2 regions of the Methylocystis sp. H4A genome follow, and region 1 is predicted to be linked to the other one. Evidence: predicted binding sites of a transcription regulator. Region 1 holds the regulator's gene; the other holds the start of a gene.
What was found. Region 1 encodes LexA, which represses DNA repair genes until DNA is damaged. Its sites were predicted from a motif close to TGTTCNNNNTGTGTTCNG; they were not measured.
Positions count from the first base shown of each region.

Region 2: ssb (single-stranded DNA-binding protein) is a predicted target of LexA. The motif match lies at 1,110-1,127, and genes of this name have one in related genera.

Region 1 is NZ_JADNQY010000023.1:73,821-77,040, reverse strand. Features, by position in the region: gene IYW40_RS09490 (ComEC/Rec2 family competence protein) at 1-2,095, shown strand, start outside; gene lexA (transcriptional repressor LexA) at 2,121-2,831, opposite strand; gene IYW40_RS09480 (hypothetical protein) at 3,004-3,220, shown strand, end outside.
Region 2 is NZ_JADNQY010000028.1:305,494-308,713, reverse strand. Features, by position in the region: gene dctA (C4-dicarboxylate transporter DctA) at 1-1,021, shown strand, start outside; gene ssb (single-stranded DNA-binding protein) at 1,232-1,735, shown strand; gene lpxB (lipid-A-disaccharide synthase) at 1,749-2,891, opposite strand; gene lpxA (acyl-ACP--UDP-N-acetylglucosamine O-acyltransferase) at 2,888-3,220, opposite strand, start outside.

The DNA.
Region 1 (3,220 bases):
CGTCGTGCTCTATTTCTCGGCCGAGCGGGAACCTTCGCTCGCGCTTTGCCTTTGCGCGCTCGCCGCCTTTGCGGTCTTGGCCGGGCTTACGCGCCGCCACGCCCGCGCCCATGCGCTTTTTCTGACGCTCGCTTTCATCGCCCTCGGCTTTGCGTCGGGCGCCTGGCGGACGGCGCGCGTCGCGGCGCCGGTCATTCCACGCATTGGAATCGGTGAGCTGACGGGCTTCGTCGAGGAGGTGGATCTGCGCCGGGCCGGGGCGCGTTTTATTCTGCGCGTTGCGAGCGCCGAAGGCTATCCGGACGACATTGTTCCCTCCCGCGTGCGGCTGACGACGCGCGGCGAGCCGAATTTCTCAGCGGGCGACTTCATCGCCTTCAAGGCGCGGCTGATGCCGCCGGCGCGGGCGGCGCTCCCCGGCGGCTATGATTTCGCGCGTGACGCATTTTTTGCGCGCATCGGCGCGGTCGGCAACGCGCTTGGGCGAATCGAGACCATGTCGCCGCCCGAACCGGCGCCATTCTCGCTGCGTTTTTTCGCGCACGTCGATCGCATGCGCAACGCCTTGGCGATGCGGGTCTATCGAATCATTGAAGGCGACACGGGCGCGATCGCCGCCGCCATGGTGACCGGCAAGCGCGACTTGCTGTCGGAAGACGCCAAGAATCTCATTCGCCGGGCGGGCATATTTCACATCATCACCATTTCCGGCGTTCAGATGACGCTCGTCGCGGGCATCTTCTTCGTCGGCTTTCGGCGCCTGTTGGCGATGTCGCAAACGCTCGCGTTGAATTATCCGATCAAGAAATGGGCGGCGGCGCTCGCCATGCTCGGCGCCATTCTCTACGACATCGGCACGGGCTCTCGCGTCGGCACCGAGCGCGCGCTCGTGATGACTCTCATCATGCTCGCGGCGGTTCTTTTCGATCGGCCGTCGCTGTCGATGCGCAATCTGGCGCTTGCCGCGCTCTTCATCATCGCTTTCGAGCCGGAGGCGTTGCTCGGCGCGAGCTTTCAGCTCTCTTTCGCGGCGGTGGCGGCTTTGATCGCGGTGTACGAATGGCGCGGCGAATATCTCGCGAAGCGCCGCATCGACGATCGCGCGCCGCGAGGGCGATGGGGAGCGCTTCGCGAAAGCGTCGTCGAGCGCCTGCTGCACGGACCCGGGGCGGCGATGTTCGCAACGCTATGCGCGACCTCGGCGACGGCTTCGTTCATGGCGAATGATTTTCACGAGCTGAGCCCCTATGTGCTGATCGGCAATCCGCTGACGCTGGCGATCATTGAATTCTTCGCCGTTCCCTGCGCGCTCGTCGGCGCCGCGCTTTACCCCTTGGGCCTCGACGGCTTCATCTGGCGCTACCTCAAGCTGGGCATCGACCTCGTGACCTATCTCGCCGGGCTGATCGCGAACGCCCCCGGCGCGAGTCTGCCGGTTGCGGCCTTTGCGCCCTGGGCGATCCTTTTCCTTTCGCTTGCGGTCCTGTCGCTCGTGCTCTGGCGCACTTGGGCGTGGCGCGCGCTCGCCATTCCTCTCGCCTTGATCGGACTGATGGGCGCGAGAAGCGGCGCGCCCTTTGATCTGGCCGTGCCGGCGACCGGTGAATCGGCGGCGCTGCGCCTGCCGTCCGGACAGCTTGCCGTCATGGGGCAAAAGCCGAGCGCATTCGCCGCGGAACAATGGTTGCGGGCGGATGGAGACGCGCGCCAGTCCGCGGACGCCAGGAGCGGCGTCGCCTGCGACGGCGCGGGTTGCGTGGCGAAGGCCGTCAATGGCCGCTTTGTCGCGCTCGTCGCCGGGCGCGGCGGTTTCTTCGAAGACTGCGCGCGCGCCGCCGTCATCGTGACGCCGCTCTACGCGCCGTTAGGCTGTGCGGCGGAGATCGTGATCGATCGCCGCAGACTAGCCGAAACAGGGGCTGTGGCTTTGAGGTTCAAGGCGGATGGCGTCGAATGGACGACGGCGCGCGCGATCGACGAGGATCGGCCCTGGTCGCCGGCGCCCCGCAATCGCCGCACGTCCGGATTTACCGCGCCGCTGAGCGATGAAGAGCGCAGCGCGGAAGATGCGCGCGCGATGGAGCCGCTTGAGTAGCGGCGGTGCGCCGACGCCCGCGAAACTAATATTTCCGCAAGAGGCTGACGAGCCTGCCCTGAATGCGCACGCGATCGGGGCCGAAGATACGCGTCTCATAGGCGGGGTTGGCGGCCTCTAACGCGATCGAAGCGCCGCGTTTGCGCAGGCGTTTCAACGTCGCTTCCTCATCGTCGATCAGCGCCACGACGATGTCGCCGGTGTCGGCGCTGTCCTGCTTGCGGATCACGACCGTATCGCCGTCGAGGATTCCGGCTTCGATCATCGAATCGCCGCGCACTTCGAGCGCGAAGTGCTCGCCGCTCGTGAGAAGGTCGGGCGGCAGGCTGATGGTGTGGCTGCGGTTCTGGATGGCGGAGATCGGCGTGCCGGCGGCGATGCGTCCCATGACCGGAATGGCGACCTGACGTTCGCCTTCGTCCTCGAAACGTTCGCTGAGCGGCCGGACGCGCCCGAGATTCCCCTCGATGACGGACGGCGAGAACTTGCCGTTGCGCCCGCCGGCGGTACGCGGCGTGGACGATTCGGGTAGACGCAGAACTTCGAGCGCACGGGCGCGATTGGGCAGGCGGCGGATGAAGCCGCGTTCCTCGAGCGCGAGAATCAGCCGATGAATCCCCGACTTCGACCGCAGGTCGAGCGCGTCCTTCATCTCGTCGAAGGACGGCGGCACGCCCGACTCCTTCAGACGTTCATGGATGAAGCGCAATAGATCGTTTTGTTTTTTGGTCAGCATCGCCGCACCGCCCCGCAAGCCGAATCGTTGATTTTGGCTGAGCCGCAGCTTCTGGCTCGATAACCTAAACAAATCATGAACAGAACGATATCGGTTCTTACTGCGTTCCGCAAGCCAAATGTCGAAGGTATCCCCTTTGAACATGTGACGGGAATCGTGGTATGAATGAGGCATGCAGATCAAGAACGCCATTCGATACAGCGCGACTGTGGTGGCAGGGATTGTCGCAACAGGTGTGCTCGTCCCGATATCCCAAGCGAACATTCAAGAACTCGCCAAGGATAAGGGATGGGATCGCATCTTGGCTTCAAATTGGGGGCCGATGATGGATGCGGTTCTCCCAATTTTGGAATCAAAGTGGTTTTTTATGGCGGCTGGATTTTTCATTG
Region 2 (3,220 bases), on a different contig from region 1:
CCTCGCGCTTGGCCTGCTGATTGGAAATCTTGCGCAGGTCGGCGCTGGCTTCGCCGGAAAACCCGACCCTGCCGCGATCGCCAAATATACGGCGCTCGCGGAAAAGCGCGGCGGCGTCGATTTTCTTCTCGACATCATTCCCGACAGCGCGATCGGCGCCTTCGCCAAGGGCGACATTCTGCAGGTTTTGTTGTTCTCGCTGCTCTTCGGCTTCGCGCTTTTAGCCCTCGGCGAGCGCGGCCGCGCGCTGCGGGTGATCATCGACGACGTCGGCCACGCCATGTTCGGCGTCATCGCCATCATCATGAAGGCGGCGCCGATCGGCGCGTTCGGCGCCATGGCCTATACGGTGGCGAAATACGGCTCAGCCGCGCTTCTGTCGCTCGCCGGACTCGTCGGTCTGTTCTATCTCACGGCCGGGCTCTTCGTCGTCTTCGTGCTGGGCCTCATCGCGCGCGCGGCCGGCTTCAACATCTTCAGCCTTATCGCCTATCTGCGCGACGAGCTGCTGATCGTGCTTGGGACATCCTCATCGGAAAGCGCCCTGCCCGCTCTGATGGAGAAGCTGCAATGGCTCGGCTGCTCGAAGTCGGTCGTCGGACTCGTCGTGCCGACCGGCTATTCCTTCAATCTCGACGGCACCAACATCTATATGACGCTGACGACGCTGTTCATCGCGCGCGCGATGGGCGTCGAGCTTGATCTGTCGCATCAGGCGACCATCCTCATCGTCGCAATGCTGACGTCGAAGGGCGCGAGCGGCGTTTCCGGCGCGGGGTTCATCACCCTGGCGGCGACGCTGATAGCGGTCGATCCGCAGCTGGCGCCGGGCATGTCGCTCGTGCTCGGCGTCGATAAATTCATGAGCGAGTGCCGAGCCTTGACGAACTTCATCGGCAATGGCGTCGCCACCATCGTGGTCGCCGCCTGGGAGGGCGAGCTGGACCGCGCGCGGCTGACGGCGGGGCTCGCACGCAAGATTGATCCTTCCGATGTCGCGATCGGCGTCACGACGGAGTGAGGCCGGGAGCCCGCAGGCGCACCTAGCCGTTAAGCTTAGGAAAAGAGAACAAAATTCCGCTGTGCTTGCATGACGTTACGACCGATGCTAGAACAAAAAATGAACATCAATGGTCTCCTGGCGCCACATCAGCTGTGGACAAGCCGAGCCGGCGCGCCCTAGGACCGGCCTTTGCACTAGAGTGCCACGCGTCAACAAGCGGAGAGCGATATGGCGGGCAGCGTCAACAAGGTGATCCTGATCGGCAATCTCGGCCGCGATCCTGAGGTGCGGACGCTGCCGTCGGGCGATCGCGTCGTCTCTTTTTCGGTGGCGACCACCGAGTCCTGGCGCGATAAAAACACCGGCGAGCGCAAGGATCGCACCGAGTGGCACAATGTGTCGATCTTCAACGAAAATCTCGGGAAGATCGCCGAGCAATACTGCCGCAAGGGCTCCAAGATCTATCTCGAGGGCCAGTTGCAGACCCGCGAATATACCGACAAGGACGGCAATCAGCGCAAGGCGACCGATGTCGTGCTGCAGCGTTTTCGCGGCGAGCTGACTCTGCTCGACAGCAAGGGCGGACGCAGCGAGGGCGATTACGACAGCGGCTATAGCCAGAGCGGCGGCTCCTTTGGCCGCTCCTCGCCGATGGAGCGCGGTCCCACCGAGCGGCGTCCCGCCCCGGCCGGCAAGCTCTCCGACCAACTCGACGACGACATTCCCTTCTGATCCCAGAAGCGTCCTAAGACCGCCCGCGCGACGCATATTCGAGGATGATGTCAGCCGCCCGAGCGCTCGGCGTTCGACCTCTCTCGAGCAGGCGCGCGCGGACGCGCTGGAAGGCCGCGAGCTGCGCTTCGCGCGCGGCGCTCTCGCGCAAGAGCGGCCTCAGCGCCTCGGCGAGCGCGCGCGGCGTCGCGGCCTCCTGCAGGAATTCCGGCACAATATTCTCGCCGATGATGAGATTGGGCAGCACGATCGATTCGACTTTGACGAGAAAGCGCAGCAGCGATTCGGCGCGCGAGACCTTATAGGCGACCGCCATGGGAACTCCTGCGAGGGCCAGCTCCAGCGTCGCGACGCCGGACGTGACGAGCGCGGCGCGCGCATTTCGGAAGGCGGCGAATTTCTCCGCCTGGCCAATCAGACGCGGCGTCAACGGCCATCCCAGCAGTTCGCGTCGCAAGGTCTTCTCAACATTCGGCGCGACAGGAATGACGACCTCGAAGTCGGCGCGTTCGCGCAAGAGAAGTTCGAGCGCATCGCCGTAGATCGGCGTCATGCGCCGCACTTCCGCAAGACGCGACCCGGGCAGAACGAGCAGCGACCGCGCCGCGCCGCGATCGTGAGAATGCCGCGTCAGCTCGTCGAGCCGCTCGACGAGCGGATGGCCGACGTAGACGCATCGCGGGCCGCCAAGGCGAAGATGCGCCTGCGGCTCGAAGGGCAGCAGCGCCAGCAGGCAATCGACATAATCGCGCATTGCGCGCGCGCGGCCGGGCCGCCACGCCCATACGGTCGGGCTGACGTAATCAACGATCGGCAGATCAGGTCGGGCGGCCCGGACGCGGCGCGCGACGCGATGGGTAAAATCCGGCGCGTCGATGATGACGAGACAATCCGGCGCCTCATCGACGACCGCGCGCGCCGTCTGTGCGATGCGCCGGACAAGGCGCGGCAGCCGCGCCAAAACAGGAACGAGGCCCATTACCGCGATGTCTTCGAGCGGAAACAGCGACGCAAGGCCCTCGCGCGCCATCGCCTCGCCCCCGACGCCGGCGAAAACGGTCTCCGGACACGCGGCGCGCAAAGCCCGCATCAGCGCTGCGCCGAGCTGATCGCCAGAGGCTTCGCCGGCGACAAGGAAGATGCGCGGCGCGCTCATGGCGATTCAGCGCGCGCGCGAGGCGCGCAAAGCGGCCGCGTCGACGGCGCGCGCAGAAATTCTATGATCGCTGCAATGTCTGCGTCGCCGGCGAAATCCCGTGACAGACAGTCGATGCGTTCGCTCAGCGCGCGCGCCTCTCGCGCGAAGAGCAGACGATACGCCCGGCGTAGCCGCTCGATACGCTCCGGCGCGAAACCGCGCCGCTGCAGGCCGACGCGATTGAGGCCGAAAAGATGGGCGCGGTTGCCCGACGCGAGCGTAAAGGGAACGACGTCGGCTTCGACGCCCGAGAGGCCGCCGACGAAGGCGTGCGCGCCGATGCGCAC